Regions from separate parts of the Paenarthrobacter sp. 22069 genome, predicted to be linked through region 2. Evidence: predicted binding sites of a transcription regulator. Region 2 holds the regulator's gene; each other region holds the start of a gene.
The links. Region 2 encodes HrcA, which represses chaperone genes, less so after heat shock. Its sites were predicted from a motif close to TTNGCACTCGNNNNNNNCGAGTGCNAA; they were not measured.
Positions count from the first base shown of each region.

Region 1: the regulator HrcA is predicted to act here: its motif matches at 4,017-4,043, upstream of groL (chaperonin GroEL).
Region 3: the regulator HrcA is predicted to act here: its motif matches at 5,167-5,193, upstream of groES (co-chaperone GroES).

Region 1 covers NZ_JBQEQF010000011.1:6,242-12,171, forward strand. The annotation lists gene ACTJK0_RS10485 (siderophore-interacting protein) at 1-309, opposite strand, end outside; gene ACTJK0_RS10490 (uracil-DNA glycosylase) at 324-1,094, opposite strand; gene ACTJK0_RS10495 (DUF3263 domain-containing protein) at 1,236-1,565, shown strand; gene ACTJK0_RS10500 (LytR C-terminal domain-containing protein) at 1,615-2,256, shown strand; gene ACTJK0_RS10505 (cold-shock protein) at 2,419-2,625, shown strand; gene ACTJK0_RS10510 (ABC transporter substrate-binding protein) at 2,676-3,932, shown strand; gene groL (chaperonin GroEL) at 4,222-5,856, shown strand.
Region 2 covers NZ_JBQEQF010000009.1:130,408-136,337, forward strand. The annotation lists gene hemW (radical SAM family heme chaperone HemW) at 1-567, shown strand, start outside; gene ACTJK0_RS09515 (DUF4870 domain-containing protein) at 626-1,036, opposite strand; gene ACTJK0_RS09520 (DUF3097 domain-containing protein) at 1,160-2,011, opposite strand; gene hrcA (heat-inducible transcriptional repressor HrcA) at 2,185-3,198, shown strand; gene dnaJ (molecular chaperone DnaJ) at 3,283-4,410, shown strand; gene ACTJK0_RS09535 (16S rRNA (uracil(1498)-N(3))-methyltransferase) at 4,413-5,192, shown strand; gene ACTJK0_RS09540 (GerMN domain-containing protein) at 5,179-5,930, opposite strand, start outside.
Region 3 covers NZ_JBQEQF010000001.1:29,122-35,051, forward strand. The annotation lists gene ACTJK0_RS00105 (DUF389 domain-containing protein) at 1-734, shown strand, start outside; gene ACTJK0_RS00110 (ATP-dependent DNA ligase) at 758-2,281, opposite strand; gene ACTJK0_RS00115 (dihydrofolate reductase family protein) at 2,339-2,941, shown strand; gene groL (chaperonin GroEL) at 3,028-4,638, opposite strand; gene groES (co-chaperone GroES) at 4,717-5,010, opposite strand; gene ACTJK0_RS00130 (hypothetical protein) at 5,262-5,636, opposite strand; gene ACTJK0_RS00135 (class I SAM-dependent methyltransferase) at 5,689-5,930, shown strand, end outside.

The DNA of each region.
Region 1 (5,930 bases), on a different contig from region 2:
GGCCAGTTCCTGCGCCTGAGGGTCAACCCAGCGCAGGGTGTAGGTGCGGGTGAACGGCCACTGGTCACGGGGCATGGTTTCCCTGATTTCCCACAGATCCAGGGGCGAGGGGTACTCGACGCCGGGCTGGGGGAAGACAATCTTTACGTACCGGTCCACGAACCCGTTGTTGGTGAAGTCCCGGAAGCCGTCCCCGCCTGCCACGATCCGGACCATGTGCGGCGTCAGCTGTTCCTTGCGCAGGACGGTCAGGTTGACCTGCGGGCGGCTCTTCTTGGTTGCGCTGGTGGCGGCGGGAACGGTGCTCATAAGGCAAGCCTAAGCTAGGGCGACGGCGGGAGTTCCCAGGTTACGTCCATTGCCCCCTGGTCCCGCAGCAGCTGGTTCACGCGGCTGAACGGCCGGGAGCCAAAGAAGCCGCGGGAGGCGGACAGGGGGCTGGGATGGGCGCTGGTGACAGCGGGGACGCCGGCCAGGAGCGGCCGGACGCCCTCAGCCTCCTTGCCCCACAACACGGCCACCAGCGGCAGTCTGGTTCCGTCCGCTGCGGTGCGGGCCGCCAGCGCGGTGACTGCCGCCGTCGTAATCCCCTCCCAGCCCTTGCCCCGGTGCGAACCGGCAGCTCCGGCACGGACCGTGAGCACGCGGTTCAGCAGCAGCACGCCCTGCTCCGTCCAGGCTGACAGGTCGCCGTGTACGCGCGGCGGAATGCCCAGGTCTGCCTCCAGCTCGCGGTAGATGTTGGCCAGGCTGCGGGGGATGGGCCGGACGTGCGGGTCGACGGAAAAGGACAGTCCAACGGCGTGGCCGGGCGTGGGGTAGGGGTCCTGCCCGACGATGAGGACCTTCACGTCTGCCAGGGGCTGGCGGAAAGCGCGCAGGACGTTCGACGGCGAGGGCAGGAGCTGGTGCCCGGCCGCCTCTTCCGCGGCCAGGAAGGCCAGCACCTTCCGGAGCTGGCCTTCAACGTCCTGCAGCGCGTCGGCCCAGTCCGGGGACATGAGGTCGGCCAGCGGCAGGCCGGCCAGGTCAGCGAAGCGGAGGGCGTCCGCGGGGTCCTGCTGCAGCTCGAACAGCGCATCCGATTCAAACATCGTTCCATTCTTGCAGGACCCTCCCGCAGGCCGGCCGGGGAAGCCGGGCGGCGGCGTGCGGCAAGGTGCGAATGACACCAGTGTTATTCGGCCGCTAGCATAGGGGTAAGACATTTACCGTAACCAGCGAAGGAGTGTGCCGTGGCGGAACCGGCGCGGGAACACCTGCCGGAGCAGGATCCACGGAAACCCCTCCTGGCGGATTTCGCCCTCCGTGAGTCCTCCCTCTCGGAGCGGGAGCAGCAGATGCTGGCCCTGGAACGGCAGTGGTGGAAGTACGCAGGGGCCAAGGAACAGGCCATCCGGGAGCTCTTCGATCTCTCCGCGACCCACTACTACCAGCTCCTCAACGCGCTGATCGACCGCGAGGATGCGCTGGCCCACGATCCCATGCTGGTCAAGAGATTGCGTAGACTACGTACGTCGCGCCACCGTGCGCGCACCGCCCGCCGCCTGGGATCCGACGCTTAGGACGCTCCGGCGGGACAACAGCCACACTCTACAAGGATGTCCTTCCACCATGACCCGATACGCCCGCGATGAATTCGACAAGGTCCCCGAGGCCGCGTCGCGACAAGGTGTCCACCGGACGGCCACGGCCCCGTCCCGCGTGCGGCTCTGGCCCATCCTCGCGGTAGGCGTGGCGGCCCTGGCCATCGGGCTGGTGTCTTTCCTGATCCTTCCCAAACTTGGTTTCAGCGCTGCTGCGAGCCAGGCATCGGCCAGTGTGGAGTCAACCCCGCTGGCCGGAACAGGATCCACGCCGCAGGCAACACAGGCTCCCTCCACAGCTCCCGTCTCCCCGGCGCCCTCAGCAGCTGCCGGGCCAACCCAAAGCAACAGCGCCGAGCCTGAGCCCACTGCATCTGCCACCCAGCCGGCCGCCGTCGACCGGACCCAGCCGGTGGCGGTCTATAACGCCGCGGGAACGGCAGGGCTGGCCGGCCGCGTGGGCGGGATGGTCCAGGCTGACGGCTGGCGGCTGGGCCAGGTGGGCAACTGGTCCGGTGCTCCGCAAAAATCTTCCGTGGTCTTCTACGCCGGCCCCCAGCAGCTGGCAAGCGCACAGGAGCTCGCAGCGCTGCTGAACATCCCCACCGTGGTCAACAGCACCGAGTTCCAGGTTCCGCTCGTAGTGGTACTGGGCCCCGGATACCGGTAGCGGCTGCCCTTCCCGTTACGCCTGGATAACGTTCCGGGCTCCAGGCGACCGCCGCCCGCAGCCCCTGGCGGGCATTGGCTAGAGTGGGTGCCAGGCCACGGCCGGCCGCGGTTTCCGCAGGCGGTGGGCCCACCCGGCATCCAACGGAAAGAGTTGTTCATCATGGCACTGGGAACCGTCAAATGGTTCAACGCTGAAAAAGGCTACGGCTTCATCACCGTTGACGGCTCCGGCGATGACGTCTTTGTCCACTGGTCCGCGATCCAGGGGGAAGGCTACCGGGCCCTGGACGAGGGCCAGCGGGTGCAGCTGGAAGTTGGCGAGGGCGAAAAAGGTCCGCAGGCAGAAAACGTCCGGCCCGCCCAGTGATGCCGTTTTCCCGTTCCCACTCTTCCTGTTTCCCCGGCAGCCGTTCCGCCGTGCACCCTTCCCCACTCCGCGCCGGTGCTGCGCTGGCCGTGATCCTGGGAACGGTTCTCCTTGCCACAGGGTGCTCCGGCGCTGGTGGCAATGCCAGGGTGGAAGCCGTTGAGGCATCCGGTGACGGTGTCCTTCGGGTGGGCCTGATCCTGGACAACACCGGCGACGCGGCCTTCCTCAATGCACCGCAGTTGGCCGCCGCGAAGGCCGCCGTCGAGGACATCAACGCCGCCGGCGGGCATAAGGGCCGGCCGGTGGAGTTGCTTCCAGTGCATCCGGGGGAGGAGGCCGCAGCCCAGGCAAAGGACCTGCTGGCCGCCAAAGCGGACGTGGCCATTGGACCCACGGATTCCAGCCACGCTGCCCCCGCCATCGAGGTGCTGTCCCCGGCCCGCGTACCGCTAATCTCGCCGGCCAACACCGCGGCCGCCCTCTCCGGGATAGCCAGCGGCGGCTACTATTTCCGGACCGCGGCAGCCGATGTGGCACAGGGACCGGTACTTGCCAAACTCGCCAAGGACGCAGGGGCAGCGACCATCAGCGTGCTGTACCAGGAAGGGTCGTACGGCAAGGACCTGTCGGCCGCCGTTGCGGAGGCGGCGCAAAAGTCCGGACTCACGGTCCTCCCCGCCACAGCTTTCAAGCCCGGCGATTCTGCTTCAGCCGCACGCTCTGCCGTCAAGGCAAAGCCGGACGCGGTGGTCCTGGTCGCGCGGGAGGGTGCGCAGGCGGCACTGGCCGAGCTGAACAACGCCGGCCTGGCCGGTTCACGCCTCATACTCAGTGACGGTGCCTTTGCCCGCTACGGATCCGGACTGCCTCCCCGGGCCCTGGAGGGTGCCCGGGCACTGGTTCCGGGCCAGCTTCCCTCTGCCGCGCTGCAGGGAAAACTGCTGAAGATGGACCCGAGCCTGAAGGACGTTTCATACGCCGCCGAAACCTATGACGCCGTGACACTCGCGGCCTTGGCCGCCGCCCGCGCCCAGGACGACGCCGGGCGCTCCATCGCCGCCAACCTGATTGCGGTCTCCGGCGGATCGGCGGGCGCGGGAGCGGCCGCCGCACCCTGCCTGGGCTACAAGGCATGCCTTGGCGGCCTGGCCGCCGGCCCGGACATCAACTACGACGGCGAATCGGGCCCGGTTGCCTTCGATTCCAATGGGGACATCACCTCAGCCGTGTTCTCCGTGTTCAGCTACGGACAGGACAACAACCCCAGCCCCACTGGCCGGGAGGTTGCCGGCCGCACCGGCTGATCGCCCTGGGCGAAGCGATTGCTCCGGGCGCCCGTCCCGTGTCATTTCGCTTGCACTCTCACCTGGGGAGTGCTAATTATTGAGTTAGCACTCTGACGTACCGACTGCTAAAGCAAAGCTGGTTTCCGCCGGCCGCGCGCGGCACCGGTCGAGGAGCGAAAGAAACACCTTACTTCAGTGAGATCCGCATCCGGAGGCATACAGAGGCCGCCGGGTAAAGGATCGTCCGTCGCGGGCACTGCAGCGAAGGTTCATTCTTAACGACTGTCCCGAAAGGACTACTGCCGTTATGGCCAAGATCATTGCATTTGATGAAGAGGCACGCCGCGGCCTTGAGCGTGGCCTGAACACCCTCGCCGACGCCGTTAAGGTCACCCTCGGCCCGCGTGGACGCAACGTCGTCCTCGAAAAGAAGTGGGGCGCCCCCACGATCACCAACGATGGTGTTTCCATCGCCAAGGAGATCGAGCTGGACGATCCCTACGAGAAGATCGGCGCAGAGCTGGTCAAAGAAGTTGCCAAGAAGACCGACGATGTGGCCGGCGACGGCACCACCACGGCCACCGTTCTGGCACAGGCCCTGGTCAAGGAAGGCCTGCGCAACGTTGCCGCCGGCGCCGACCCGCTGTCCCTCAAGCGCGGCATCGAGAAGGCCGTTGAGGCCGTCACCGCCGAACTGCTGAACTCCGCCAAGGAAATCGAAACCAAGGAAGAGATCGCGGCCACCGCCTCCATCTCCGCCGGTGACGACGAAATTGGTGCCCTCATCGCCGAAGCACTGGACAAGGTGGGCAAGGAAGGCGTCATCACGGTCGAGGAGTCCAACACCTTCGGCCTGGAGCTCGAGCTCACCGAAGGCATGCGCTTCGACAAGGGCTACATCTCCGCCTACTTCGTCACGGACGCAGAGCGCCAGGAAACGGTCCTTGAGGATCCGTACATCCTGATCGTCAACTCCAAGATCTCCAACGTCAAGGAACTGGTTGCTGTCCTGGAGAAGGTCATGCAGTCCAACAAGCCGCTGCTGATCATCGCCGAAGACATCGAGGGCGAGGCCCTGGCCACCCTGATCGTCAACAAGATCCGCGGCACCTTCAAGTCCGTTGCCGTCAAGGCCCCGGGCTTCGGTGACCGCCGCAAGGCCCAGCTCGCCGACATCGCCGTCCTCACCGGCGGCCAGGTCATCTCGGAGGAAGTTGGACTCAAGCTGGAGAACGCCGGCCTTGAGCTCCTGGGCCAGGCCCGCAAGGTTGTTGTCACCAAGGACGAGACCACCATCGTCGAAGGTGCAGGCGACGCCGACCAGATCGCCGGCCGCGTTTCCCAGATCCGCGCCGAAATCGAAAACTCCGACTCCGACTACGACCGTGAGAAGCTGCAGGAGCGCCTGGCCAAGCTGGCCGGCGGCGTTGCAGTCATCAAGGCCGGTGCTGCCACCGAGGTGGAGCTCAAGGAGCGCAAGCACCGCATCGAGGACGCAGTCCGCAACGCGAAGGCTGCAGTTGAAGAAGGCATCGTCGCCGGTGGCGGCGTGGCCCTGATCCAGGCCGGTGCCAAGGCATTCGCCAACCTTCAGCTGTCCGGCGACGAAGCAACCGGCGCCAACATCGTCCGCGTTGCCATCGACGCCCCGCTGAAGCAGATCGCCTTCAACGCCGGCCTCGAGCCCGGCGTGGTCGTCGACAAGGTCCGCGGCCTGCCCGCAGGCCACGGCCTGAACGCAGCAACCGGTGAGTACACCGACCTGCTGGCCGCCGGCGTCAACGACCCCGTAAAGGTCACCCGCTCCGCCCTGCAGAACGCGGCATCCATCGCCGGCCTGTTCCTCACCACCGAGGCAGTAGTTGCTGACAAGCCTGAGAAGGCTGCAGCCCCTGCCGGTGGCGACGACATGGGCGGCATGGGCGGCATGGGCGGCTTCTAAGCCTCCCGGCCGGGACCAGTTCCGCCAGCTACGAAAATGCGGCCCCCTCGCAGGAGGGGGCCGCATTTTTTGTG
Region 2 (5,930 bases):
AGCGCCTACGCGCTGATTGTTGAGGACGGCACCAAGCTGGCTGCGCAGATGCGCCGCGGCGAGGTCCCGGGAATTGACGACGACGACCACGCGGACAAATATGAACTCGCCGACCAGCTGATCACCGAATCCGGACTCGGCTGGTATGAGGTCAGCAACTGGGCGCGAAGCCCGGAACACGCGTGCCGCCACAATCTGGCGTACTGGCGCGGTGACGACTGGTGGGGCATCGGCCCCGGCGCCCATTCGCACGTGGGCGGAGTGCGCTGGTGGAACGTGAAGCACCCGTCCGCCTATGCGAACCGTCTGGCCCAGGGGCATTCGCCGGCAGCCGGCAGGGAGACGCTGGATGCCGGGACCCGGACCATGGAACGGGTGATGCTTGAAGCGCGGCTGCAGTCGGGGCTGGACCTGTCGACGCTTACTGCCGCGGGCAGGCACCAGATGGCCGGCCTGATCGCCGACGGCCTGGTGGAACCCGCCGCTGCGTTCCAGGGCCGTCTGGTCCTCACGCTCAAGGGCAGGCTCCTTGCGGACGCGGTGGTCCGCCGTATCCTGCCGGACTGACGCGCAGGTTCCTTCCGACAGGTTCCTTCCGAACCCGCACGGGACCCCGGAACGCCGGTTACTTGATCCAGCGAAGGTTGAACTGGTACCGGTGCGGCTGGCCGCGGTTGACGTGGATTCCTGCTGCCACGGAGAAGCAGGTTAGCGCCACCCAGATCAGGGTGGCGATGACCGCGAAGATGTTTCCCACATAGGGGATGAACACCAGGATGTTGGCCAGCACGGCGGCGATGGTGGGTGGCAGGCTGAAGTTCAGTGCTTCCTTCGATTCCTGGGCGGTGAACGGTCCGCGGTCCCGGAAAATCAGGTAGATCAGCAGCGACGGGACGCATCCCAGGATTCCGCCGAAGTGTGCCAGCGTGGCCCACTGTCGGTCTTCGCTGGCCGTGAGCGGCAGCGCGTTGGCGGGGACGCCATGGTACTCGGAACGGCCCTGGCCGTCCCTGTGATCACGTGCGTTGTCTGCCACAGTCTGTTCCTTCGGAGGTGCAAGTGGTGCTGGTTTCATTTTCTGGCGCGGTGGGGGTGTGCCGTGTATATCCAAGGCACCCGCAATACCAAGAATACTGGCTGTTGGGCAGGGGCCCGGCCGTCAGGGCACGGTGAGGAAGTCGATGACTTCCTCCACCCGTCCCAGGAGGGACGCTTCGAGGTCGGCGTAGGTGCGGACGGCCCCCAGCAGTTTCTGCCATCCGAGTCCGATATCTTCCTTGGTGGCGTGCGGCCAGCCGAACGCTTTCAGGATCCCGGTTTTCCAGTCCTGCCCGCGGGGAACGGCGGGCCACTTGTCGATGCCCAGGACAGCGGGCCGGATGGCCTGCCAGACGTCAACGTAGGGGTGGCCGACAATCAGGACGTTGCCCGCGGCCCCCGGGGAAGCCATGACGGCCTCCGCGATGCGGGATTCCTTGGATTCGGGAACCAGATGGTCCACCAGTACACCCAGCCGCCGGCCGGGGCCGGGGTTGAACGCGGCGACGGCCCCCGCCAGGTCGTCGATACCGTGCAGGGGCTCGACGACGATGCCCTCCACGCGCAGGTCGTCTCCCCAGACCTTTTCCACCAGTTCGGCGTCGTGCTTGCCTTCCACCCAGATCCGGCTGGCCTTCGCTACCTGGGCGCGCTGGCCTTCCACGCGCACCGAGCCCGATGCGGTCCGCCCCGCGACTGCTCCGGTGCCTGCAGCCTTTGGTGCCGGGGGCATCAGCCGGATGGGCTGGCCCTCGAGCAGGAAACCGAACCCCAGGCGGAAAGTGCGGGACTTGCCTCGCCGGTCCTCCAGCGCCACGACGTGCATCCCGCCGGATTTCTCCACCCGCGTCACGGCCCCCACCCAGCCGGACTGGACTTCCTCAAGCACCATGCCGCGCTGGACTGGAACTTCGGGAAGTTCCGTCCGGGCAGGAGCGGAGATTCCCCGGGGCCCCCAGTTCTGGTAATCCATGAAGTCGATCCGCCTAGCGCTAGGTCCTTGACCCCGGAATTTCGCCCGGAGCGGTACCAATGCTAACAACGGGGCAAGGCATAATAGACTGTTAGCACTTAGGCATGTCGAGTGCTAACCCCTGGGCTGCCCCGGGCGGGGCGGGCGACCCGGACCATGGATGGAGGTGGAGAGTGAGCGAGCCACGCAAACTGGAAGTACTGCGGGCCATCGTTGAGGACTACGTCCACTCCCGTGAACCCGTGGGGTCGAAAGCCCTCGTGGAGCGGCATCACCTTGGCGTTTCGAGCGCCACCATCCGCAACGACATGGCCGCGCTGGAGGATGAGGGGCTCATCACGGCCCCGCACACCAGTGCCGGCCGGATTCCCACCGACAAGGGCTACCGGCTTTTCGTTGACCAGATTTCGGCCGTCAAACCCCTGTCCGCCGCCGAACGCCGGGCCATCCAGGCGCTCCTGGAAGGCGCAGATGACCTCGACGACGTCCTGGAACGCACCGTCCGGCTGCTGTCGCAACTGACCAACCAGGTGGCCGTGGTCCAGTACCCGCACCTGAGCCGGGCGCTTGTCCGCCACATCGAATTCGTCCTGCTGGCCCCGCGCAAGGTCCTGGTGGTCCTGATCGCCAACAGCGGCAAAGTCGAGCAGCGCGTCATCGACGTCGGACAGGACCTTGGCGATGACATGGTGGCCGAGCTCCGCACCCGGTTCCTTGGTGCCCTGGGCGGAACCCGGCTGAGCCAACTCGCCCAGGCGCTTCCCGCCGTCGTGGCCGCAACGCCCCAGGCGCAGCGCAAGGCAGCGCACGCGCTGGCCCTGGGACTGGAGGGTCTGGCGCAAAGCAGCCGGGAGGACAGGATGGTCATGGCCGGGACGGCCAACCTTGCCAGGTCCAACGTGGATTTCCCGCTGAGCATCGGCCCGGTGCTTGAGGCGCTCGAGGAGCAGGTGGTGATGCTGCGCCTCCTGAGCGAAATGGCGCAGGACCACCGGGGTGTGGCCGTGAGCATCGGACGGGAAAACCCCTATGACGGTCTCGCTGAGGCATCCGTGGTGGCCACCGGCTATGGTCCGGACAGCGCCGCGAAAGTAGGAATCCTCGGCCCGACCCGAATGGACTATCCCACCACCATGGCCGCCGTCAGGGCAGTCGCCCGCTACCTTTCCAGGATTTTGGGGCCCTGACCCGTGTCCGCCGGAGCTGTCCGGCAGGAGAATACGGGCTTGGCCGCCGACTGAACGCAGTACAACAAGGAAGAGATACGAACTTTGAGCAGCCACTATGACGTCCTTGGAGTCTCACCCGAAGCTACCGGGGAGGAGATCAAGAAGGCCTACCGCAAGCTGGCCCGCACCCTCCACCCGGACGTAAACCCGGGTGACGACGCTGCGGAACGCTTCAAGGCGGTAACTCACGCCTACGAGGTCCTTTCCGACCCCCAAAAGCGCCGGGTCTATGACACCACCGGCAATGAGAACGGCACGGACAACGGCTTCGGAGGTGCAAGCTACGCAGGGCAGGGGTTCGCGTTCCAGGACATCTTTGACACCTTCTTCGGCGCCGGCGGCAGCTCCGGTCCCGCCTCCAGGGTCCGGCGCGGCCAGGACGCCCTCATCAGCGTCCGGATCGACCTGCGCGACGCCGTCTTCGGCGTCAACAAGAAGCTCGAAGTGGATACGGCCGTGGTCTGCCCCACGTGCGATGGATCCTGCTGCCGCCCGGGGACCCACCCTGAACGCTGCGACATCTGCGGCGGCAGCGGCCAGGTCCAGCGGGCTGTACGGTCCATCCTGGGCCAGGTCATGACCGCGGCCCCCTGCGGCACCTGCGAAGGTTTCGGTACCGTCATCAAGGACCCCTGCAACGAATGCAGCGGACAGGGCCGCATCCGCAGCCGCCGGTCACTGACCATCAAGGTTCCCGCGGGCGTTGCCACCGGAACCCGCATCCAGCTCTCCGGGCAGGGTGAGGCCGGACCTGCCGGCGGCCCCGCCGGCGACCTCTACGTCGAGATCCGCGTCAACAACGATGCCACCTACGTGCGTGAAGGGGATGACCTGCACGCCACCCTGCACATTCCCATGACAGCGGCTGCGCTGGGCACGGACGTGAGCCTGGAGACCTTCGACGGTACGCAGGAGATCGACGTCAAGCCCGGCACCCAATCAGGCGAGATCATCACCCTGCGCGGACTGGGCGTCACCCACCTGAGGGGCTACGGCCGAGGCGACCTGAAGGTGCACCTCCAGGTGGACACTCCGGCCAAGCTCGACTCCGCCCAGGAGGACCTGCTCCGCCAGTTGGCGAAGCTCCGCGGTGAACAGATCACCGAGGGCAAGCTCGCCGCCAGCGGCGGCATGTTCGCCAAGCTCCGGGACCGGTTCGGTAACCTGTAGCGGTGAGCAACCCCGTCTTCTTCACGTCCACCGGAGCGCTGTCAGGAATGGCGGCAGGGAGCGTGTTCCTCCTCGAGGGGCCCGAGGCCCGTCACGCGGTGACCGTCAAGCGGCTGTCTCCGGGCGAGGCGGTGGACATCGTGGACGGCGCCGGCACGCGGATGACCGGGAAAGTGGTTTCGGCTGCCGGTTCCGCCCTGGAAGTCGAATGCGCAGACGTCAGCGTGGAAGAGAGGCCGGACATCCGGCTGGTACTGGTCCAGGCGCTGGCCAAGGGCGACCGTGACGAGCTTGCGATCGAGACCGCCACCGAATTGGGAATCGACGCCGTCATCCCATGGCAGTCTGAACGGTCCATCGTCCGCTGGAAGGGCGACCGGGCGGCGCGTGCCCACGCAAAGTGGGAGTCCTCGGTAGCTGCGGCTGCCAAGCAGGCGCGGCGGGCGTGGATCCCCGAGGTGCGCGCCGCCGTCGAAACAGCCGGACTTGCCGCAGCCGTGGAAGCGGCGGATTTGGCCGTCATCCTGCACGAGGACGCTGTCCGGCCGCTGCGAACCATCCTCGAGGGATGGCGCGGCCAAGCCGTTCCCGGTGCAGGCGAAGTCCTGCTCATCGTGGGACCGGAGGGCGGGATCAGTCCGCGCGAGGTCACCAGGCTCTGCGACAAAGGCGCTGTGACTGCCCTGTTGGGGCACCATGTCCTGCGCTCCTCCACAGCGGGTCCGGCCGCCGTCGTACTGGCCAGCGATATCCTTGGCCGGTGGGCACCTACCGGACCTTGAAGGACCTCGTGTCCTCGTTCCGGTCCGGTTCGCCTCCGGACCCTGCCTGCGCCACCCGCAGCTCGTAGTCGCCGGCCGGCAGGTTGAGGGCCAGCGTGAAGATCCCCGCTTGCCCCTGCTCCGCGGCCGCCGTGGTTTCGCCCGTCAGGAACGGCGCCTTGGTGCCGTCGTCGGGGGACTGCAGGATCTGCCAGCGAAGCTTTGCACCAGGCGACGTGCTGCGGCCGTTGATCTTGACGCTCCCGGCGGCCACTTCGGCGTTCTCCTGCGGATCGATGATCCAGACCGGGGCCACGAGGCCGGCGGCGCGGGTCATCAGGGCACCGAGCTGCACCTTTCCGAAAGCGACATAGTCCGTGTGACCGTCCACCAGGATCCTGACCTTGACCTGCTGGCCGGTGTCGATCAGGCCGGAACTGGCGGCGGCAGCGGTTGCCGTATAGACCAGCTGCTGGATGGCACGCGCGGCCATGTCGGCGTCGAGGTTGCTGTTGAAGGCGTCGGAAGAGACATCGACGGTGATGATGTCCTTGCCCGAGATGGAGGTGGCAAGCTTGTCCGGGTTCTGCCAAGGCGTGAAGAAGTCGGGATCCAGCGGCTTCTCCGACATCATCGCGCGCAGCGCCCGGGTCACCGGATTCTCCTGCTCCGGGACGTCGCGGAACTCCCGGTACAGGAAGATGTTCCCACCGCTGCGGCCGATCCAGTACACCGGGGCCTTGTTGGAGGACTGGGTGG
Region 3 (5,930 bases), on a different contig from region 2:
GGAACGCGGACCAGGCGGAGCGAGACGCCCCGGGTGAGGGCGCGGACGCCGTGATCTGGGAGGATGTTACCCGGCAAACGGGCGAGGACTCCCGGCTGACCTGGAACTTCCTTGCCTTCCTGGTGCTGGCAACCCAGCTCGCCGGGATCGGCATCGTGACCGACTCCCCCATTGCGATTGTGGGCGCCATGGCAGTGGGTCCTGAGTTCGGACCACTGGCCGCGCTCGCTGTCTCGATCGCCACCCGGAAGTGGAGGCTTGGCCGCCGCGCTGCAGTCGCCCTCGCTGTGGGCTTCCCGGTGGCGATGCTGCTGGCGGCGTTGACGGCGTGGCTGTCGATCCCGCTGGGCCTCTTCCCCCGCGACGCCCTGGACAAGGGTTCCGCGGTCGAGTTCATCTACCATCCGGGCCCGTATTCATTTATCGTTGCCATCCTGGCCGGGATCGCCGGGATGCTGTCCATCATCGGCCGGCGCTCCGCAGCACTCATCGGTGTCTTCATCTCCGTGACCACCGTGCCGGCTGCCGGATACGTGGCGGTGGCTTTGGTGCTGGGTGAATACCAAAAGGCCGCTGGATCTGCGCTCCAGCTGCTGCTCAACCTTGTCGGCATCGTGGTGGCCGCTGTCGCCGTCCTGCTCTTCTACCGCATGGTCGCCAGGCGCCTGCCGGATGGTGAAGCCCGGATCCTCAGGCGCCAGCGCAGCGGAAGCCGCAGCGGAAGCCGCAACTGAGGGGGCGCAGCGGATCCTTGCCGCTATGGGCGCAGCAGGGAGCGGAGGGTCTGGATGGTGTCCGCTTCGGCGGCGGCCTTGTCTTCCCGGTAACGCTTGACGCGGGCAAACCTGAGGGCGATGCCGCCCGGGTAGCGCGGCGACTGCTGCACGCCGTCGATCGCGATTTCGACGACCGTAACCGGCTCAACCCAGACCGTACCGGCCGTGCGCCGCACCTCGAGTTCCTGGAATTTCCCGGTTTGCCAGCGGAGGAGCTCGTCCGTGAGCCCCTTGAAGGTCTTGCCCACCATCACATAGGCTCCCGGTTCGCCGAACTCGCCAGCCGGGTCCAGGGCGCCCAGGTGCAGGTTGGAAAGCAGGCCGGTCCGCCGCCCCGATCCCCACTCGCAGGCGAGCACCACGAGGTCATACGTGTGCACGGGCTTCACCTTGACCCAGTTGGAACCGCGCCGTCCTGCTGCATAGGCCGACCCGATGGCCTTTACCACCACTCCCTCATGCCCGGCGGCCAGCGCATCCTGCGACACCCGTTCCGCGACAGCAGGGTCCGCGGTCACCTGCCCCGGGATCCGGTGCGCCGGCGCCACCTGCTGCAGGACTGCAAGACGCGTGGACAACGGTTCATCGAGCAGATCCCGCCCGTCAATGTGCAGCACGTCGAAGAACCACGGATGGAGCAGCGTTTCCCGCACAGCGTCAGCACCGAACCGGGACATGGTCTCCTGGAACGGCCTCGGGCCGCCTTCCTCGTCAAGGGCCAGGGTCTCGCCGTCCAGGATCACGTCCCGCAGCGGCAGCGCCCGCACCACCTCCACCACCTCCGGGAGCCGGTGGGTGACGTCGGCAAGGTTGCGGGTGTAGATGCTGACGTCGTCACCCGCGCGGTGCACCTGGATGCGGGCGCCGTCCAGTTTGTACTCCACCGACGCTTCCCCCGTGGCTTCCAGGGCTGCGCCAACACTGCCCGCCGTCGCAGCAAGCATGGGCTGCACGGGCCTGCCCACCCTCAAGCCGACGGCGTCAAGCTCCGCTTCAGTGCCCGTCAAGGCCAGCAGGGCGGTCTCGCCGAGGTCGCCGGAGAGCATCGCTGCACGCCGAACGGCTTCAAGCGGCTTCTCCGCGGCGCGCGCGACGGCATCCGTCAGGACTCCCTCGAGGGCGCCGGTGCGCAGTTCGCCGAGCAGGACGCCCGCGATGAATGACTGTTCGGAGGTGGTGGCGGCTGCCATCAGGTTGGCGAGGGTGGCTGCGCGCTCCGCCCCGGACCCGGTACCTGCGGTGGCCAGCAGCCGGTCCAGGGCGGCGTCAAAATCCGCCACGGTGAGCCGCGCCTCTCGTGCCGGTTCCTGTTTTGCAGCCGCAATGGCTGCCCATCCCACGCCCACCCGCCCCTGGCGGGGCCTGGCACTGAGCAGGCCAACCGCCGTCGGGATCTCCGCGGGTTCCAGCCGGCGCAGCAAGCGCGCCAGGGCGTCCACCTTTGCCAGCCGGGAGCGGGTCGAGGCGACGGCTTCCGAAGTTTCCACGAGCTCAAGGAGCAGCATGGCACCATCCTGCCACGGGCACTGGACAGCACCCCGGCGCGGGTCCAAGATGGGCGCGTGGGCATCATCATGGCGAATCTGTTCATCACCCTCGACGGCGTGTACCAGGCACCGGGCGGCCGTGAAGAAGACCCCGAAGGCGACTTCGCTTTCGGCGGCTGGCAGGCGCCGGTGTCCGACGACGAGGCCGGCGCCTCGATAGCGGACCAGATCAGCAGGATGGATGCGCTCCTCCTCGGCCGGAAGACCTACGACATCTTCGCGGCGTACTGGCCGCACCAGACAGGCGACATCGCGGATACGCTGAACCGGGTCCCCAAGTTCGTTGTGTCCGGTTCCCTGGCCGATCCGGTTTGGGCAGGCACAACGGTGCTGCCGGATGCTGCGGCGGCAGGCCGGATCCGGGACGAATACCAGCAGGTGCACATGTTCGGCAGCGGCGTCCTCATCCGCTCCCTGCTGGAAGCGGAAGTGCTGGACCGGCTGCACCTCTGGCTGTACCCCGTGGTACTGGGCCAGGGAAAGCGCCTGTTCGACGCCGGAACGTTGCCCTCCACCTTCACGCTGGCCGAGCCGGCCCGCAGCTTCCCCAAGGGTGCGGTGTCGCTGGTGTACGAGCGCGCGGGAGAAGTGGAGACGCAGGAGATGACAGCCACCTAGTCCCACCGTCCCAGACAACAACGCAAAAGGCTGGCCCGGCAGATGCCGGACCAGCCTTTTCAGCGGTAAGCCGCCAGGGCGCAGCGTTAGTGGCTGTGGCCTGCGTGCTCGTCCTCTTCGGCAGGCTTCTCCACGACCAGGGTCTCGGTGGTGAGAACCAGGGCGGCGATGGAGGCCGCGTTGCGGAGGGCTGCACGGGTGACCTTGACGGGGTCGATGACGCCCGCGCCGATCAGATCCTCGTACTCGCCGGACTTGGCGTTGAAGCCGTTGTTGATCTCCAGGTCGGCGACCTTGGAGGTGACCACGTAGCCGTCGAAGCCTGCGTTCTGGGCGATCCAGCGCAGCGGCTGGACCAGTGCGCGGCGGACGATGCCCACCGCAGCGGCGGCGTCGCCTTCGAGTGCCTTGACCGAGGCATCCTCATCCAGTGCCTTGAGGGCGTGGATCAGTGCGGAGCCGCCGCCGGCCACGATGCCTTCTTCGAGGGCAGCGCGGGTGGAGGAAACGGCGTCCTCGATACGGTGCTTCTTTTCCTTCAGCTCGACCTCGGTGGCTGCGCCGACCTTGATGACGCCGATGCCGCCGGCCAGCTTGGCCAGGCGTTCCTGGAGCTTTTCACGGTCCCAGTCGGAATCGGTGCGGACCAGCTCAGCACGCAGCTGGGCAACGCGTGCCGCTACGTCCTCGGCCGATCCGGCGCCGTCAACGATGGTGGTGTTGTCCTTGGTAACCGTGATCCGGCGGGCAGTACCCAGCACCTCCAGGCCCACAGAGTCCAGGCTCAGGCCCAGTTCCGGGGAGACAACCTGCGCACCGGTGAGGGTGGCGATGTCCTGCAGCATGGCCTTGCGGCGGTCACCGAAGCCCGGAGCCTTGACGGCAACGACGTTCAGGGTGCCCCGGATGCGGTTGACGATCAGCGTGGACAGGGCCTCGCCCTCGACGTCCTCGGCGATGATGAACAGCGGCTTGGAAGCCTGCAACGCCTTCTCGAGCAGCGGCAGGAATTCCTGGATCGAGGAGATCTTGCCCTGGTTGATCAGGATAAGGGCGTCCTCGAGGACTGCTTCCTGGCGCTCCGCGTCGGTGACGAAGTACGGGGAGAGGTAACCCTTGTCGAACTGCATGCCCTCGGTGAGGACCAGCTCGGTCTGGGTGGTGGAGGACTCTTCGATGGTGATGACGCCATCCTTGCCCACCTTGCCGAAGGCCTCGGCGAGAAGCTCGCCGATTTCGTCGCTCTGCGCCGAAATGGCAGCAACGTTGGCCACCTGGCCGCCTTCGACCGGGCGGGCGTTCTCCAGCAGGCGGGCTGCCACGGCCTCAACCGCGACCTCGATGCCACGCTTGATCTGGCCCGGAGCGGCGCCGGCTGCCACGTTGCGCAGGCCTTCCTTGACCAGTGCCTGGGCCAGGACCGTTGCGGTGGTGGTGCCGTCACCGGCAACATCGTTGGTCTTGGTGGCGACTTCCTTGGCCAGCTGCGCGCCAAGGTTCTCGTAGGGGTCGTCCAGCTCGACTTCGCGGGCGATGGTCACGCCGTCGTTCGTGATGGTGGGGGCGCCCCACTTCTTGTCCAGGACGACGTTGCGGCCGCGGGGGCCGAGCGTCACCTTGACGGTGTTCGCGAGCTTATCGATGCCGGCCTCAAGGGACCGGCGGGCAGCGTCGTTAAACGCAAGCTGCTTTGCCATGGTTTTGTCCTTTCAAAGACAGAACCCCGCACTGCCGGCCAGCATGAGCGTGGCCGGCGGCACGGGGATCCGAAAGAGTTACTTTACGACGACAGCCAGGACGTCGCGGGCGGACAGCACGAGGTACTCGGTGCCGCCGGTCTTGACTTCGGTTCCGCCGTACTTGGAGTAGATGACGACGTCGCCAACTGCTACGTCAACGGGAACGCGGCTGCCGTCCTCGAAGCGGCCGGGGCCTACTGCAACAACTTCGCCTTCCTGCGGCTTCTCCTGGGCGGAGTCCGGGATGACCAGGCCGGAAGCCGTGGTCTGCTCGGCTTCGAGCGGGCGAACAACAATACGATCCTCAAGAGGCTTAATAGAGACCGACACTCGGACCTCTCCTTTTCGTCAGCAAATTCGTGGACTGGAAAGCTTTCCGCCGTAGCTGGCAAACCGTCGTCGCGGTGCCGGCAGCAGCCTGGCTGGCAGCTCTTCATGTGTTAGCACCCTCCTAGGGAGAGTGCTAATGAAGACTCTATGTAAGGGTTAGCACTCGGTCAAGGTGAGTGCCAACGTTTCGTCCTGGCCGTACGGCTTTTCGCGGTTTGCGACGACGTCCTTCCGGCGCCCGGGCGGCCCCGCTACTGGCCCAGGTCCTCGAAGTGCACGTCCTCGCCGTCGGTGTCGCCGCCCGGTTTCCGTCCGCGGTACAGCATCCAGCCGGCTGCCGCCGCGGCGAGCAGCGCCGCCACCAGGAAGAAGATGCTCCCGGCCCGTGCGCCGTCGTACAGTCCGCGGATGTCCCGCGACTCCTGGGTGTTGTCGTGGATGTCGTTGCCGCCCACGGAGTAGACCGTGGCGTTGAACGTGTCCAGCAGGAAGATGATCACCAGGAGGGCGATGCAGACCACGGCCACCACGGAGGCGGCAATCAGGACAGGACGGGCAAACCTGGCAATGCCGCGGGCCCCTGGCTCGTGGCTGCCGGTGGCCCCGGGGGCTGCGCTCTCATCCATGCTTCAACACTATCCGCATCCCGGCATGCGCTCCTCCACTAGGCTGGAACCCATGGCTCATGCTCCCCAGGACCACATTGCACCGCTGTTGACCCCTGAAGGGTGGGAGTTGCTGGCATCCCTGGGCCCCTACCGGGATGAGGACTCATTCGAGCTCAACGCCGCGCTCCGGAAGGCCGGACATCCCGCGGAACTGGTCTCCGCCGTCCTGACCCAGTCCCGGCTCCGGACCAAAGCGCAGGCAAAGTTCGGCGAATTCGCCCGCCAGATGCTCTTCACCCAGGCCGGCCTGGA